3 regions of the Variovorax frigidus genome follow, and region 1 is predicted to be linked to each of the others. Evidence: predicted binding sites of a transcription regulator. Region 1 holds the regulator's gene; each other region holds the start of a gene.
What was found. The regulator LexA, encoded in region 1, represses DNA repair genes until DNA is damaged. The targets are predictions, from matches to a motif close to ACTGTATNNNNATACAGT.
Positions count from the first base shown of each region.

Region 2: the regulator LexA is predicted to act here: its motif matches at 3,213-3,230, upstream of recA (recombinase RecA).
Region 3: the regulator LexA is predicted to act here: its motif matches at 2,487-2,504, upstream of ACSFBC_RS22465 (ATP-dependent helicase).

Region 1 covers NZ_JBPJZF010000001.1:195,232-201,104, forward strand. The annotation lists gene ACSFBC_RS00870 (type IV pilus assembly protein FimV) at 1-1,851, shown strand, start outside; gene ACSFBC_RS00875 (D-2-hydroxyacid dehydrogenase family protein) at 1,906-2,913, opposite strand; gene ACSFBC_RS00880 (hypothetical protein) at 3,042-3,404, opposite strand; gene lexA (transcriptional repressor LexA) at 3,522-4,196, opposite strand; gene ACSFBC_RS00890 (asparaginase) at 4,269-5,261, shown strand; gene adk (adenylate kinase) at 5,281-5,873, opposite strand, start outside.
Region 2 covers NZ_JBPJZF010000006.1:227,543-233,415, reverse strand. The annotation lists gene ACSFBC_RS19150 (sensor histidine kinase) at 1-766, opposite strand, end outside; gene ACSFBC_RS19145 (hypothetical protein) at 1,139-1,876, shown strand; gene ACSFBC_RS19140 (response regulator) at 1,880-2,554, opposite strand; gene ACSFBC_RS19135 (MarR family winged helix-turn-helix transcriptional regulator) at 2,666-3,148, opposite strand; gene recA (recombinase RecA) at 3,292-4,416, shown strand; gene recX (recombination regulator RecX) at 4,478-4,930, shown strand; gene ACSFBC_RS19120 (hypothetical protein) at 4,984-5,712, shown strand.
Region 3 covers NZ_JBPJZF010000007.1:378,478-384,350, reverse strand. The annotation lists gene ACSFBC_RS22480 (long-chain-fatty-acid--CoA ligase) at 1-296, shown strand, start outside; gene ACSFBC_RS22475 (5'-methylthioadenosine/adenosylhomocysteine nucleosidase) at 307-1,032, shown strand; gene corA (magnesium/cobalt transporter CorA) at 1,322-2,308, opposite strand; gene ACSFBC_RS22465 (ATP-dependent helicase) at 2,519-4,627, shown strand; gene hpf (ribosome hibernation-promoting factor, HPF/YfiA family) at 4,941-5,270, shown strand; gene ACSFBC_RS22455 (PTS sugar transporter subunit IIA) at 5,377-5,844, shown strand.

The sequences.
Region 1 (5,873 bases):
TCCGGTGGTGCGCGCGGTGGCGTGTCTTCTTCCTCCTCGGCAGCCGATGCCGACGACGGCACGGTCGCGCCGCCTGTTTCGGCGCCCCGCGAGCGCGTTCGCCCGCCGGCACCGCGGCCCGCCGCTGCGCGCAACCGCAACGCCGACGCTGGCGAAGCCCGCCGGCCGGTGCAGCGGGCCGCCGCACCGCGCCGCGCCGTCGCGTCCGCCAAGCCGCCCGTGGTTGCACCTGCTGCCGCGGTTGCCGCGCCGACCATCGCTGCCGTGCAGGTCCCCCGGAGCACGGCCAGCGGTGCTCGCCTGCAACTCGAAGGCCTGGATCCGGCATCCGTGCGCAACCCCGCAGCCGCCGCATCGGCCCCGATGGCAGGTGCGTCGGCGCCAGCACCGTTGCCGGTACAAGGCGCATCGGCATCGGCGCCCACGCCGTCCGACGCAGCGGTTGCCGCTGCCGTGCCACCCGAGGAACTGCAGCGTGCCAACGAGCGCCTGCAGTCGCTCGAGGCGACGCTCAAGGTGCTGCGTGAGCAAAGTGCGCAGAACCAGCGCATGCTGATGGAGATGCGCAGCGAGCTGGCCGAGGCGCGTGACAGCCGCTATGCCAATCCGCTGGTCTATGTCCTGGTGCTGTTGTTGCTGCTCGCGCTCATTGCGCTGGCCCTGCTGTACCGGCTGGTGCGCAATGGCGGCGACAGGCCCGCATGGTGGGGCGATGCGCCGCTCCGGGACGACGGCGGACCCCACAGCATCGCGCCGGACGTGATCGAGCCCCCGGTCGCGAGCGTCGTGCACGACGGCATGGATGCCGACGTGCGGCCGGCCGTCCTGTCTTCATCGAGCGCCGTGAGCGCATTTGCCGCCGAGCCCGTGGTGCACAACACGCATTACGACGACACGGTGCCGCAGCCGCTGGACGAGGCCGACGCGCCGACACGCCATGTCAACACCGAGGAACTGTTCGATGTGCAACAGCAATCGGACTTCTTTGTCTCGCTGGGGCAGCACGACCAAGCCATCGCGGTGCTCAGCGAGCACATCGCCGACAACCCGGAAACCAGCGCGCTGGCCTATCTGGACCTGCTGCGCATCTACCACTCGCTGGAGCGTCGTGAAGACTATGCACGGGTGGCCAGCGAGTTCGAACGCGCTTTCAATGCCGAGGTGCCGGTGTTCGAGCACTTCGCCGAAGTGGGCAATGGCCTCGAGCACTACCGCAACGCCCTGGCGCGCATCGAGGCCCAATGGCCGGGGCCGGGCACCCTGGGCCTGATCGAGGAACTCGTGTTCCGCAAGCCTGGCGCCCGTGGTGGCGACGAGAGCTTCGATCTGGCAGCCTATCGCGAGCTGTTGCTGCTGTATTCGGTGGCCAAGGAAGTCATCGATCCCCACAGCGCGCCGCCGACACCGGTGACGCCGCTGTCCTTCCTCGACACGCACGAGGCGGGGCTGGAGTCGAGGATGCTCGCGGTCGATCTGCAGGCGCGCTACGAGTCGCAGGAGACCCAGCCGGATGCGCTGAGGGACGATGCGGTCACGGTGCCGGGTGCAGCGCTGCCGTCGATCTACGGCACGCTCGACGAGGGCATGGCGCACGACACGGAGCCCGCTGCCATCGAGCGCGCGCAGCGCGAGGCGGTCAACGGGATCATCGACTTCGACACCACGCTGCTCGCCACGACGACACCGGCGGCATTGGCGCCCATGGACGCCTCGCAGCGGCCGACGCCGGCGCCGTCCGACTGGCTGTCGTTCGACATCGAAACTCCCGCGACGCCAGCGCCGCTGGACCTGCAGCTTTTCGATCCGGCCACCGAGGCCGAGATCGCGCCCAAGCCCAAGCGGCGGACCTGAAGGCCTGAACGACGCACGGAGGGCGCGCCAGGGCGGCGCACCCTCCGCCGAATGTCAGCGTCGGACCTGCAACGCGCCCGGGTTCACGATGTTCGTCGGGTTGCCGCGAATGAAGCTCACCACGTTGTCGAAGGCCTGCCCGAAGTACTGCTCGTAGCTGTCCTGCTCGACATAGCCGATGTGCGGCGTGCAGATGCAGTTCTCCAGCCGCAGCAGCGCATGGCCCTGCAACGGTGGTTCGCTCTCGAACACGTCGATGGCCGCCATGCCGGGCCGACCGCGGTTCAGCGCCGCGAGCAGGGCATCGGGCTCGACCAGTTCGGCGCGCGAGGTGTTGACGAACAAGGCGGTCGGCTTCATGCGCGACAGGTCCTCCAGCGTCAAAATGCCGCGGGTTTCGTCGTTCAGGCGCAAGTGGATGGTCAGCACATCGGCGGCCGCGAAGAAGTCCTCCCGGCTGGCTGCGACCTGAAAGCCGTCAGAGCGCGCCTGACCCCGGCTCTGTTCGCGGCCCCAGATCAGCACCTGCATGCCGAAGGCCTGGCCATAGCGTGCGACCATGCGCCCGATGCGCCCGTAGCCCCAGATGCAGAGCGTTTTGCCCTTGAGCACGGAGCCCAGGCCAAAGTTGGGCGGCATGGAGGCCGACTTGAGCCCCGCCTGCTGCCAGGCCCCGTGCTTGAGGTTGCTGATGTACTGGGGCAGCCGGCGCATCGCAGCCATGATCAGGGCCCAGGTCAGTTCGGCCGGCGCCAGCGGCGAGCCGCTGCCCTCGGCCACGGCCACACCCTGCTCGGTGCACGCGCCGATGTCGATGTGGTTGCCGATGCGGCCGGTCTGCGAGATCAGCTTGAGCTTGGGCAGCTTCTCGACCAGTTGTCTGGAGATCTGGGTGCGCTCGCGGATCAGCACGATCACGTCGGCGTCCTTGAGCCGCACCGACAGCTGGCCGACGCCTCGGACCGTGTTGGTATAGACCTTCGCCGCGTAGGCATCGAGTTTGGCCGCGCATTGCAGTTTGCGCACCGCATCCTGGTAGTCGTCGAGGATCACAATGTTCATGGCGTGCCATTGTGCCTCGCGTCACCCGAAAGCATGCGCATGCCACGGCAACCGTGGCCCGTAACGGGATGCACGGAGGTGCGACGGCGCGCGTCGAGAGCCCTCGCCGGGCCCTGGTACCGACGGACTCAGTGCAGCGCGTGCGGCTTGTGCATGGTCTCTGCAGCCTCGAGCGCGGCGAGGCGGTCGAGTTCGGCGCAGACGTCGGCCAGGCGGCCCGAGATCACCACGCGACCGGCGCGGCGCCCCGGCTGCTGTGCATCGACCGTGCGCACCACGCGCAGGGGGCGGGTGACGCGCGCCGTGCCCACGGCAGCGTGGGGCGCATCGATGTTCTTGGCGGTGCAGGACGGGCGCACCGCCACGTAGCGCAGGTCCGAGTGAAGGTCGATGCCGCCGCTGCGGCGTGCACGTTGCGTGGGCATCCAGCGGCTGGCCAGCGATTGCAGCGGCGAGAGCAGATCCACGAAAGTGAGCAAAACGATTCCCATGCGAACTCCAGAAGTCAGAGGTTGAACACAGGCAGGATTGCTTCGATCCGGCTGCGACAGGGTGATGGCCTCATGCCATACGCCCGCCACCTGGCGCAGCCGTTGATTTGAAAAGGTCTACATCAGCATCGTGTTGCGGATGAGCCCCACGGCCAGGCCTTCGATCTCGAAGGGCTCGCCGGGCTGGACCACGATGGTGGGGTAGTCGGGGTTTTCCGCATGCAGCTCGATCACCAGCTTGTTGCGCTTGAGCCGCTTCACCGTGACCTCGTCGCCGAGGCGGGCCACCACGATCTGGCCGTTGCGCGCCTCCTTGGTGGACTGCACGGCCAACAGGTCGCCGTCCATGATGCCGGCGTCGCGCATCGACATGCCGCGCACCTTGAGCAGGTAATCGGGCTGGTGCTGGAACAGCGTGTTCTCGACGTAGTAGGTCTGGTCGACATGTTCCTGCGCCAGGATCGGCGAGCCGGCCGCGACGCGGCCGACGAGCGGCAGGGCCAGTTGGGCCATGCCCGGCAGGGACAGGGAGAACTGGTTGTCGCGCGATTGGTTGAGCGAACGGAGCGCATCGCCCTTGAGCCGAATGCCGCGCGAGGTGCCGCTGAGCAATTCGATCGCGCCCTTGCGCGCCAGCGCCTGCAGATGTTCCTCGGCCGCGTTGGCCGACTTGAAGCCGAGTTCGGCCGCGATTTCGGCACGCGTCGGCGGCGCCCCGGTCCGGGCGATGGTGCTGCGGATCAGGTCCAGAATCTGCTGCTGACGGGCGGTAAGCTTGACGGCGAACGGCATGGTGAATCTCCTTGGTACTGTCTGTATATCCAGTGCCTGTATTTTTAAACAGTTTTCCGGACTTTGCAAGCCATGGTGACAAAAAGTGAATCGATCCCTTGCGTGGTGGTGCTGGGAACCGGCGGCACGATCGCCGGCCAGGCCGCGTCCGCAGGCGACAACCTGGGCTATGTGGCGGGCCAGATCGGGGTCGAGGCTCTGGTGCAGCCATTGGCGTTGCCCGCCGGGCTGACGCTGCGGAGCGAACAGGTCGCGCAACTCGACAGCAAGGACATGGATTTCGCGGTCTGGCAGGCGTTGGCGGCGCGCTGCAGCCACTGGCTCGCACGCGACGATGTGGCCGGCGTCGTGATCACGCACGGCACCGACACGCTCGAGGAAACGGCCTTCTTCCTGCAGTCGGTGCTGGCGCCCACCAAGCCGGTGGTGCTGACCTGCGCCATGCGCCCGGCCACCGCACTGGCGCCCGACGGTCCTCAGAACCTGCGCGACGCGATCGCGGTGGCCGCGACGCCGGGCGCACACGGGGTGATGGCCGCCTGTGCCGGCACGGTGCACGGCGCTGTCGACGTGCGGAAGGTGCACACCTACCGGCTCGATGCCTTCGCTTCGGGCGATGCCGGCCCGCTGGGCTATGTGGAGGAGGGCGCTGTGCGATGGCTTCGCGCTACGGCGGAGGGCCGAGCCGATGCGGCCGCGCGGCTGGCGCGGGTGGTGAACACGGATGTCGCGGGCTGGCCGCGCGTCGAGATCCTCACGAGTCACGCCGGCGCTGGCGGCCGCCTCGTCGAAGCCTTGCTGCAGGAACGCCGTTCAGGCGCCGCGGATGCGGTGCAGGGCCTGGTGCTGGCAGCCACGGGCAATGGCTCGCTGCATCACGCCCTGGAGACGGCAGCCGTGAAGGCGCAGGACGAGGGCGTGGCGGTGGTGCGCGCCACGCGTTGCAGCGAGGGCCGGATTCTCGCCACGCCGCACGCGGCGCTGCGCGATGCGGGTGCGCTCACGCCGGTGAAGGCGCGCATCGCGTTGATGCTGGAACTGCTGCTGGCGGCGCCAGGGGCCTGACGCCGACCTCGGCGATCGATCAGTTGCCGAGCGCAGCCAGCGCGCGCTGGGTGATTTCGTCGACCGTGCCGACGCCGCTGATGGCGCGGTACTTGGGGGCGAGCGCCGGTTCGGCTTTGGCCCAGGCGGCGTAGTAGTCGACCAGCGGCCGGGTCTGCTGGCTGTAGACGTCGAGCCGCTTGCGCACGGTCTCTTCCTTGTCGTCTTCGCGCTGGATCAGCTCTTCGCCGGTCGCGTCGTCCTTGCCTTCCACCTGGGGCGGGTTGAACTTGACGTGGTAGGTCCGGCCCGAGGCGGGGTGGGAACGGCGGCCGCTCATGCGCTCGATGATGTCGCTGAAAGGCACGTCGATCTCGAGCACGTAGTCGAGCTTGACGTCGGCGGCACGCATCGCGTCGGCCTGCGGCAGGGTGCGCGGGAAGCCGTCGAACAGGAAACCGCTGGCGCAATCGGGCAGCGCGATGCGCTCCTTCACCAGGTTGATGATCAGGTCGTCGCTGACCAGCGCGCCCGAATCCATCACGGCCTTGGCCTGCAGGCCCAGCGGCGTGCCGGCCTTCACGGCGGCGCGCAGCATGTCGCCGGTGGAGATTTGCGGAATGTTGTATTTGC
Region 2 (5,873 bases), on a different contig from region 1:
GCTGGTGTGCGGCATCGGCCAGGAAGCGTTTCTGCGTGGCGATCGAATCGTGCAGCTTGTTGAGCAGCTCGTTCACCGACGACACCAGCGGGATCACCTCCAGCGGCACGCCCGATTCGTCCAGCGGGCTCAGGTCGTCGGGCCGACGCTCGCGGATGCGCGCCTCCACCACCGACAGCGGCTTGATGCCGCGCACCAGCGCCAGCCAGATCAGCAGCACCGCCAGCGGCAGGATGGCGAACTGCGGCAGCAGCACGCCCTTGATGATCTCGGTGGCCAGCACCGACTGCTTCTCGCGCGTCTCGGCCACCTGCACCAGCGCATGCGGTGCATCGGGCGTGCCGCCGGGCACCCACAGCGAGCCGATGCGCACCGCCTTGCCGCGCATCGTGGCGTCGTGCAGGTAGACCATGCCGGTGGTCGGCAGTTCGTCGGAGTGCGGCGGTGGCACGTCGCGCTCGCCGCTCAACAGCTGGCCGCGGCCATCGAGCACCTGGTAGTAGACGACGTCGGTGTCGTCGCCGCTCAGGATGTCGCGCGCGGCCTGCGGCAGCGGAAACTGGATGCGGCCGTCCTGCACCACCAGCAGCCGGGCCAGCGTGCGCACGTTGTTCTCGAGCGCACGGTCGAAGGGCGCGTTGGCGATGCCCTGCGCCACCAACCAGGTCACGCCGATGCTCACCGGCACCAGCAGCAGCAGCGGCGTGAGCATCCAGTCGAGGATCTCGCCGAACAGCGAGCGCTGGGCGCGCTGGAACAACTTCATGGTCTGCGACTCCGTTGCGGAGGAATCCCGCGTCCTTGTGACATGGGTCCGCTCGCGCGAGGGTTCGGGGGGCCGAATGTGGGTAGCATTTGCTCGCGAATTTCGCACACTACAAAAAAGTTCAGGGAGTGAATCATGAAGCACGCAGCAGCGGGCGGCTTGGCGCCGCCGTTTTCGAAAGCCTTGGCGGTGGCCTTGTTGAGTGCAGGACTCGGCGCCTGTGGCGGGGGCGGTGGCGGGGACGGCGCGCCGCCCAGCGCGATGGGTTTCCCCTCGGCGCCAGCGCCGGCCCCACGTCCAGCGCCTGCGCCGCCCCCCGCGCCATCCCCGGCCCCCGCACCTGCGGGACCTCGCGTCGATCCCTATGCCCCGGTGGCCGGTTCGGAGCCGCTGCCCCTGTTGACGGCGCCGCAGCCCGGCTCCACGGCGGATGTGGGCAACGGCAGCGAAGGCCTCTACGAGGAGATGTTCGGCTACACCTTCGTCAGTTCCAGGGGTGAGCTCGCGCGCACGATGCTGCTAGGCACACTGTGGGGATCGGTGTCGGTCACGGGGCCCAACTGGAGCTTCAACCCCGACACCCAGTTCTACTATCTGAAGGCCTCGCCCGTGACCGGTTCCGGCACCTTCAGCGCCAAGGCCTCGATGGACGGCAACTATTCGACCGACGGCCGTTCTCCCGAGGCCTGGGGGCCGTTGCGCTACAGCAGCGCCAACGCGCTGGCGGTGACGCAGGACAGCGTCACCGGCACCTGGAGCAACATCGGCGAGAAAAAGAACATCGGCCTGTCGATCACGGTCAACGAGACGGGCTACTTCAGCGGCCGGACGGCGGGCTCTGAGATCGGTGTGTGTGCGGTGACGGGCGCCGTCGGGCTGTCCCAGCCGAACAGCGCCAAGAACTTCTACGCGCTGTCCTTGAACGCGACGAATGCCGCGGCCGCCGGTGAAAAAGCCTGCCAGCTCGATACCGCCGCCTATGGCGGTCCCGCCGCCATCATCTTCGCGCCGGCCGGAAGCTTCGCGGGCAACGGCTACTTCCGCAACCTGGGCTTCGTGGTCCGTACCGCCAACAAGGCCACCCTGTCGGCGAGCCTGCGCAAGCAGTGAACCCTAAGCCGGGATCTTCTCGAGGCAGTACCCCAAACCGCGCACCGTCGCGATGCGGATCGGACCCTTCTCGATCTTCTTGCGCAGCCGGTGGATGTAGACCTCGATGGCGTTGATGCTCACTTCTTCGCCCCACTCGCAGAGCCGCTCGACCAACTGGTCCTTGCTGACCAGCCGGCCGGCGCGCTGCAGCAGCACTTCGAGCAGACCGAGTTCGCGGGCCGAGAGCTCGATCATCTTGCCGTCGATGGTGGCCACGCGGCCGGCCTGGTCGTAGAGCAGCGGGCCGTGCTTGATCGCGTTGCTGGTGCCGCCCATGCCGCGCCGCGTGAGGGCGCGCACGCGGGCCTCGAGTTCCTGCAGCGAGAAGGGCTTGGCCATGTAGTCGTCGGCGCCGTGGTCCAGGCCCTTGACGCGTTCTTCCACGCTGTCGGCCGCGGTGAGCACCAGCACCGGCAGTTGCGAGCCGCGCGCCCGCAGCCGCTTGAGGATTTCCAGGCCGTGCAGGTTGGGCAGGCCCAGGTCGAGGATCAGCAGGTCGAACTCGCTGTTGGTCATCAGCGCGGCGTCGGCCTGCGAGCCGGTGGCCACGCGGTCCACGGCGGCACCCGAGGTGCGCAGGCTGCGCAGCAGGGCGTCGGCCAGCACCTGGTCGTCTTCCGCAATCAGAATCCGCATGAGCCACCTCCGGCTTGTGGGGCGCGTCGTTGCGCTTTTTTTACTCGTCTCCGCGGCGGATTCTAGGCGTCGTGTCCCCGCCAGGCTTGCGTGGGCTCAACTTCCGACCCCTCAGCCCGCGTAGGCCTCGAGGCCGATGGTGACCACGGTCGCGATCTCGTCGCCGACGCTCGCGCGGAATTCGCTTTCCGCCTGCGCCACGGCCCGGCGGAAGGCTTCGAGCCAGGCCAGCCCGTCGGCCGTGAAGCGCACGCGTCGCGCGCGTGCATCCAGCGGATCGGCTTCGCGCGTGACAAGGCCCCAGGCCTCGCACTGGTCGACCAGCGTGCCCATCGCCTGCTTGGTCATGCCGGCACGCTCGGCCAGCTCGGTCAGGCGCGAACCGCCGCGCGCCAGGTGCCGCGTGATGTGGATGTGCGCCGCGCTGACTTGCGCACGCGCCGCCAGGTTCGACAAGGCCAGCGGCACGTCGGCGTCGTGCGCCATCAGCGCCAGCACGCGCTCGTCGAAGCGGCGCATCGCATGACCCAGCAGACGGCCCAGGTGGGTCTGGCGCCAGGCGTCGGGATCGGCGGGAAAGGGGCTGTCGGTCATGGCTTTAATGGTAAGCCAAACTGACCAAAAAACTGATTGCCACGAAAGTACGGGCCGCTACACTACTGTTCAAGCATCCAGCCTGTCATTAAACGCAGCGGGATGAAAACCCAACAACCCGTTGATATTCAAGGAGATTTCTCATGGACGCACTCGTCAAGGGCAGCAGCATCTCGGTGGCCGGCAGCGAAAAGGCCAAGGCCCTGCAGGCCGCGCTCGCGCAAATTGAAAAGCAGTTCGGCAAGGGCACGATCATGCGGCTGGGCGAGGGCGAAGCGCTGGAAGACGTGCAGGTGGTCTCCACCGGTTCGCTGGGCCTGGACATCGCGCTGGGCGTCGGCGGCCTGCCGCGCGGTCGCGTGATCGAAATCTACGGCCCCGAATCCTCGGGCAAGACCACGCTCACGCTGCAGGTCATCGCCCAGATGCAGAAGCAGGCCGGCACCTGCGCTTTCGTCGACGCCGAGCATGCGCTCGACGTGCAGTACGCGCAGAAGCTGGGCGTGAACCTGTCCGACCTGCTGATCAGCCAGCCCGACACCGGCGAGCAGGCGCTCGAGATCGTCGACTCGCTGGTGCGCTCGGGCGCCGTCGACCTGATCGTGGTCGACTCGGTTGCCGCGCTCACGCCGCGCGCCGAAATCGAAGGCGACATGGGCGATTCGCTGCCCGGCCTGCAGGCCCGGCTGATGAGCCAGGCGCTGCGCAAGCTGACCGCCAGCATCAAGAAGACCAACTGCATGGTCATCTTCATCAACCAGATCCGCATGAAGATCGGCGTCATGTTCGGCTCGCCCGAAACCACCACCGGCGGCAATGCGCTGAAGTTCTACGCCTCGGTGCGGCTGGACATCCGCCGCATCGGCACCATCAAGAAGGGCGAAGAGGCGATCGGCAACGAGACCAAGGTCAAGGTGGTCAAGAACAAGGTCAGCCCGCCCTTCAAGACGGCCGAGTTCGACATCCTGTTCGGCGAAGGCATCAGCCGCGAAGGCGAGATCATCGACATGGGCGTGACCGCCAAGATCGTCGACAAGTCGGGCGCCTGGTACGCCTACAACGGCGAGAAGATCGGCCAGGGCCGAGACAACGCACGCGAATTCCTGCGCGAGAACCCGACGCTGTCGCGTGAGATCGAGAACAAGGTGCGCGAATCGCTGGGCATCCCGCTGCTCGCGGCCGACGCGGGTTCGGACGCCGCCGAGGCCGAAGCCAAGGCGAAGGCCAAGGCCGACGCCAAGGCAGCCAAGCAGCAGCCGCAGGCCTGATCGGGACGGGCGTGCCTGCCGCCTGGCGGCGGGCATTCCTTTCCGGTCGCTGCATGCCTACATGGGTTTCGCCGCTCCCTCCCTCAAGGGCCGCGCGCTGCGCCTGCTGAGCCAGCGCGAGCATTCGCGGCCCGAACTCGAACGCAAGCTGGCGAAGTACGAAGAGGTGCCCGGCACGCTGGCGCAGGCGCTCGACGAACTGGCCGCCAAGGACTTCATCAGCGAGTCGCGCGTGGTGCAGTCGGTGATCAACCAGCGCGCTTCGCGCATGGGCGCCGCGCGCGTGCGGCAGGAGCTCCAGCAGAAGGGCATCGCGCCCGAGGCCATCACCGAAGCCGTGGCGCAGCTGAAGGACAGTGAACAGGCGCGCGCGCGCGAGGTCTGGCGGCGTCGCTTCGATGCGCTGCCGCAGGACGCGAAGGAGCGAGCCAAACAGGCGCGCTTCCTGATGGCCCGCGGCTTCTCGGGAGCGGTGGTGGGCAAGGTGATTCGAAGCGACAGCGACGACGAGTGACCCTCAGGCCGGCGCCGACCGATCTCGCCGTGCACGGCTGGCATGATCCGCCCATGTCGTCGAACACTCCCTCCTCTTCCTCCCCATCCCTCGGCCGCACCGGCCTGCGCGCCGGCACCGCCTTCGCCGGCGCCGTCTTCAAGAGCGCGCTGCTGGCCATCCTGCTCGGGGGCGGCGTGTTCTTCTTCTACATCAGCCAGCTGAGCGGCCCGGGCATGCCCGCGGCGCGTGCCGGCGGTGCGGGCGCGGTGATCGCGCTGCTGTTCTCGCCCTCGGTGCTGGTCGCGCTGCTGCTGCTGGCCTTCATTCCGCTGTACCTGATGGTGGGCATCGCGCAGGGCCGGGGCCGCGCGCTGCGCCAGGTGGTGCTGGCGCACGGCGACACGATCGCGCAGCGCCTGGGCGCCGCCATCGCGGGCCGCGTCGAGGCGATGCCGCGCACCCACGGGGCCCTGCAGCGCACCTCCGAATGGCTGTCGGTCGATGCGCTGAGCCGCCAGCTCGCGCCGGTGCTGGGCGAAGGTCGCGCGGTGCGGGCCGTGATCGGCTTCGTGCTGAACCGGCTGCCGCTGTCGACGCTGCTGGCCGACTGGCAGGCACAGCGCGCCGCACAACCCGGCGGGACCGAGGCCGGCGCGGAAGACCCGGCCCTGCGCGCGCTGCTGCAGCAGCGCATCGGCGAGACACTGCAGGAGATGGCGACGCCATCGCGCACGCCGCTCTACATCGCGCTGGCCGCGCACGCGCTGCTGCTGGGCTTCGGCCTCTGGCTCATCGCCTGAGGCCGAGGCCCGGCGTCAGCCGCGCACCACCAGCGGCGCGAACTTGCGGCGCCCGCCGACCCCGCTTTGCGGTGCTCACCACCGCACGGTGCGGCTGCGCCAGAACCCGGTTTTGGCAGACTCGGCGCGCTCGCGACGGTTCCTTCACATGTTCCGAGTCG
Region 3 (5,873 bases), on a different contig from region 1:
TGATCCTGGTGTCGGGCTTCAACGTGTACCCGAACGAGATCGAGGACGTCGCGGCGCTGATTCCCGGCGTGCTCGAATGCGCGGCCGTCGGCGTGCCCGACGACAAGACCGGCGAGGCGGTCAAGCTGGTGATCGTGCGCAAGGACCCGTCGCTCACCGAAGAGCAGGTGCGTGCCTTCTGCCGCGAGAACCTCACCGGCTACAAGCGTCCGAAGGTCATCGAGTTCCGCACGGACATGCCCAAGACGCCGGTCGGCAAGATCCTGCGCCGCGAACTGCGCGACGCGAAGAAGTAAGGGCCGCACGATGCACGCAGCGGCGCCAATCGCCATCGTCGCGGCGATGCATGAAGAGCTGGCCGCGCTGCTCGAGCGCATGCCCGACGAGCGCAAGGTCACGGTCGCGGGCCGCGACTTCTGGCAGGGCCACCTGCACGGCCACGAAGTGATCGCGGTGCTCGCACGCATCGGCAAGGTGGCGGCGGCCACCACGGCCACGGTGCTGGCCGAGCGCTTCCGCGTCGGCCGCGTGGTCTTCACCGGCGTCGCGGGCGGCCTGGGCCCCGGCGTGCAGGTGGGCGACGTGGTGGTCGCCGACGCCTTCCTGCAGCACGACATGGACGCATCGCCGATCGCCCCGCGGTACGAGGTGCCGCTCTACGCGAAAAGCCGTTTCCCGGCCGATGCCGCGTTGGCTGCGGCGCTGCGCGAAGCCGCCCGCACGGCCTTGCCGCAGGCCCGCGTGCACCACGGGCTGGTGATCAGCGGCGACCGCTTCGTCTCCACCACGGCCGAGGCGCGCGCATTGCAATCCGAGTTGCCCGATGCGCTCGCGGTCGAAATGGAAGGCGCCGCCTTCGCCCAGGTCTGCCACGATTTCGACCTGCCTTTCGCGGCCGTCCGCACCATCTCCGACCGCGCCGACGACGCCGCGCACGGCGACTTCCTGGCATTCATCCGCACCGTCGCGAGCCCGTATTCGGCTGCGATCGTGGATGCGTTGCTAAGCGCGTTGCCCAAACCCCAACAGTAAAACGGCAGGGGCGGCCTTCACCAGAGACACCCTGGAACCGGCTTAGCCGGGCCAGCGGTGTCGCCCCCTCGAGGGAGGGCCCAGCCCTTCGGGGTGGTTCAAGTCTTCACCAGAGATGCCGCAGAACCGGCTTTGCCGGGCTGCTGGCATCGCCCCCTTGAGGGGGAGGGCGAAGCCCTCGGGGGTGATCCCGTCTTCACGTGTCTTCACCAGAGACACCCTGGAACCGGCTTAGCCGGGCCAGCGGTGTCGCCCCCTTGAGGGGGAGGGCGAAGCCCTCGGGGGTGGTCTACTTCAACCAGCCCCGGCGCCGGAAATACCACATCGGGACCAACGCACTCGCCACCATCAGCGCGATCGCATAGGCATAGCCGTAGGCCCAGTCGATCTCGGGCATGACGCGGAAGTTCATGCCGTAGACGCTCGCGATCAGCGTGGGCGGCAGCAGCGCGACGCTAGCCACCGAGAAGATCTTGATGGTCTTGTTCTGGTTGATGTTGATGAAGCCGACGGTCGCATCCATCAGGAAGTTGATCTTGTCGAACAGGAAGGCCGTGTGGTTGTCCAGCGATTCGATGTCGCGCAGGATCTGCCGCGCTTCCTCGAACTGCTCGGCGTTGAGCATCTTGCTGCGCATCATGAAGCTGACCGCGCGGCGCGTGTCCATCACGTTGCGGCGGATGCGCCCGTTCAAGTCTTCCTGGCGCGCGATGGCGCCCAGCACCTCGCCGGCCAGCTCGTCGCTCACGTTGCCCTCGAGCACCTTCTTGCCCGCGACCTCGAGCTCGTCGTAGATGTTCTCCAGCGTGTCGGCCGAGTACTCGGCGTCGGCGTCGAACAGCTTCAGCAGCACTTCCTTGGCGTCTTCGATCAGGCCCGGCGCGCGGCGTGCGCGCATGCGCAGCAGGCGGAACACCGGGATGTCCTCGTCATGGATCGAGAACAGCACGCCGCGGCTGCGCAGCTCGGCGTTGTGCTGGTTCAGGATGAAGGCCACGCGCACCGAGCGCGCGTTCTCTTCCTCGTCGATCAGGAAGTCGCTTCGAATGTGCAGTTCGCCGTTGTCTTCCTCGTAGAAGCGCGCCGATTCCTCGATGTCCTCGTCCATCGCGTCTTCGGGGATGGACAGGCCGTAGTACTGCTTGATCCAGCGCTTTTCCTCGACCGTCGGCGATTCGAGGTCGACCCAGATGGGCTGGAACTGTGACAGCTCTTCGAGGGCCTCGATCTCTTCCTGAACGAGGCGCCCATTGGCAAGCGTGAAGATGTTGAGCATGGCTCACTCCCGTGAAAAGGTCTTGCGGTTGGCGGCGGGAAGGGCGCTTTCAAGACCCTCGCCAACGACGCTCAGGAGGGAGTTGAAAGCTGCCGAGACGGATAGCTTTCCATGCGGGTCTCCGGGGTTGCAGTGAGGCGCGATTATGGCACTGCAGCATGACGTGCCGCGGCCGAGGGCTGGATGAACATCCAGTACAGTCGGGTCCCGATGCCCACCGCCGCACGTACCGCCTCCCCTGTCCCCGCCCCCCAGGCCGAGCGCCTGGCGGCCGCGCTCGCCACGCTCAACGAGGCGCAGCGCGCAGCGGTCGAGCATGGCGTGGGCGCCGCGATCGCCGATGCGCGGCCGCTGCTGGTGATCGCCGGTGCGGGTTCGGGCAAGACCAGCACGCTCGCGCACCGCGTGGCGCACCTGGTCGCGCAGGGCGTCGATCCGCAGCGCATCCTGCTGCTGACCTTTTCGCGCCGGGCCGCGCAGGAGATGTCGCGCCGCGCCGGCCAGGTGGCGGCGCAGGTGCTGGGGCTGCGCTCCGAGGCGGCGCCCGCGCTGCCCTGGGCCGGCACCTTCCACGGCATCGGCGCGCGCCTGCTGCGCGAGTACGCCGCCCACATCGGGCTGGCCGAAAACTTCAGCATCCACGACCGCGGCGACGCCGAGGACCTGATGGGCCTGGTGCGCCACGACCTCGGCTTCTCGACCACCGCGCGCCGCTTTCCGCAGAAGGGCACCTGCCTGTCGATCTACTCGCGCACCGTCAACACCTGCGGCGCGCTGGCGGAAGTGCTCGCGCATGCGTTCCCGTGGTGCGCCGAATGGGAAAGCGAGCTCAAGCGCCTGTTCGCCGGCTATGTCGAGGCCAAGCAGCAGCAGCACGCGCTCGACTACGACGACCTGCTGCTCTACTGGGCCGGCATGGTGGCCGAGCCCGCGCTGGCGGCGCTGATCGGCGAACGCTTCGACCACGTGCTGGTCGACGAATACCAGGACACCAACCGGCTGCAGGCCTCGATCCTGTGCGGGCTCAAGCCCGACGGGCGCGGCGTCACGGTGGTGGGCGACGACGCGCAGTCGATCTATTCCTTCCGCGGCGCCACGGTGCGCAACATCCTCGACTTCCCGGACCAGTTCTCGCAGGCCGCGCGCATCGTCACGCTGGAGCGCAACTACCGCTCGACGCAGCCCATCCTCGACGTCTCGAACGCGGTGATCGCCGCGGCCGCCGAGCGCCACGCCAAGACGCTCTGGACCGACAAGCCCTCGGCCGGTCGCCCGCAGCTGGTGCTGGTGCCCGACGAGGCGCAGCAGGCCCAGTGGGTGGCCAACCGCGTGCTCGCGCACCGCGAGGGCGGGCTGGCGCTCAAGTCGCAGGCCGTGCTGTTCCGCACCTCGTACCACAGCGCCGCGCTCGAGCTCGAACTCGCGCGGCGCAACATTCCCTTCGTCAAGTACGGCGGGCTCAAGTTCCTCGAGGCCGCGCACGTCAAGGACCTGCTCTCGGTGCTGCGTTTCGCGCAGAACCCGCGCAGCCGGATCGCGGGCTTCCGCGTCACGCAACTGATCCCCGGCATCGGCCCGGTCACGGCCGCGCGGCTGCTCGACGCGATGGATGGGGCGGCCGATCCGGCCGCGGCGGTGCAGGCCTTCGTGCCGCCCGCATCGGCGCTGGTCGAATGGGCGCGCTTCGCAGAAATCTATGCCGCGCTGCGCGCCCCCTCGCTCGCCTGGCCGGCCGACATGGAACTCGCGCTGCGCTGGTACCTGCCGCACCTCGAGCGCCTGCACGACGATGCGGGCGTGCGCCGTGGCGATGTCGAGCAGCTGGCCCGGCTGGCGGCCGGCTACGGCTCGCGCGAGCGCTTCCTGACCGAACTCACGCTGGACCCGCCCGAGGCCACCAGCGACCGTGCGGGCCCGCCGCTGCTCGACGAGGACTACCTGATCCTCTCGACCATCCATTCGGCCAAGGGGCAGGAATGGACCTCGGTGCACGTGCTCAACGTGGTCGACGGCTGCCTGCCGGCCGACGTGGCCCAGGGCGCGCAGGAGCTCGAGGAAGAGCGGCGCCTGCTCTACGTCGCGATGACGCGCGCCAAGGACCATCTGCACCTGCTGGTGCCGCAGCGCTTCTACGTCACGCAGCAGTCGGCCCGCGGCGACCGCCATCTCTATGCCGGGCGCAGCCGCTTCGTCACCGAGGCCGATGCGGCCCGCTTCGAGCAGGTCACCTGGCCGCCACCGCCGCCGCGCGCACCGCACACGCCACCCCCGGCCGCGACCATCGATCTGCTGGCGCGCATGCGGGCCAGCTGGCGCTGAAAGGCGTCGGCCACCCTGCCTGCAGAAGGGTCGTCCGGCCCCGAATCGGAGCGTTACCTTTGGTTCTCATCGGGTCGCAAGATGTTGCCTGTACTGCATCGGATGCTATTAATTTGGAAGCGCCCGCTGCACCGCTCGGCGGGCCGGGTCGGCGAGGGATTGCAATCGTTCCGCGGCTTGGGCATAGTGAATCGACCCCTTCAATTCTTTGCACATTTCTCTTCCCCTTCCCCTGTTTCCTTCCCCCCCGGTCGAAGCGCCAATCCCGGTGCCGCGGCCATTTTTCCCAACCGTCAATTCCAGGAGGTCATTCATGAATCTGACGATCAGCGGTCATCACCTCGACGTCACCCCTGCACTGCGCAGCTACGTCACCACCAAGCTGGACCGGATCACCCGGCACTTCGATCAGGTGGTCGATGTCAAGGTGCTCCTCACGGTGGAAAAGCAGAAGGAGAAGGAGCGCCGTCAGAAGGCGGAGTGCAACATCCACGTCAAGGGCAACGACATGTTTGCGGAGTCGAGCCACGCTGATCTCTATGCCGCCGTCGACGAGCTGGTCGACAAGCTCGACCGCCAGGTCGTGCGTCACAAGGACAAGCTCCAGGACCATCACCACGCAGCACCCAAGCGTCTGATGTAAGGTCCGATATAGACCTGTTCGGGCAAATACTCTTGCGGGCCACCTTCGGGTGGCTCTTTGCTTTTTACGGCAAGGGTGCATAATCGCCCCCGCCTCGACCCCACCCATGAATCGCCTCGCGTCCATCCTGCCGCCCGCTCAAGTCCTCGTGAGCGTTGACGCCACCAGCAAGAAACGTGCTTTCGAGGAAGCCGGCTTGCTGTTCGAAAACCTCCATGGCCTGGGTCGTGCCCTGATCACCGACAGCCTGTTCGCCCGCGAACGGCTCGGCTCGACCGGGCTCGGACACGGCGTGGCCATTCCGCACGGGCGCATCAAGGGCCTCAAGTCGCCCATGGCGGCCGTGTTCCAGCTGGCCGACCCCATCGGCTTCGATGCACCCGACGAGCAGCCTGTGGTGCTGCTGATCTTCCTGCTGGTGCCCGAAGCGGCCACCCAGAAGCACCTGGAGATCCTCTCGGAGATCGCCGAGCTGCTGAGCGACGCCGGCCTGCGCGAGCAGATCAAGTCCAGCACCGATGCGGCGGTGCTGCACGGGTTGATCGCGGGCTGGCAGTCGGCCCAGATCGCCTGAACTGTTGCGCGCTCCCAGGTTCCGCGACA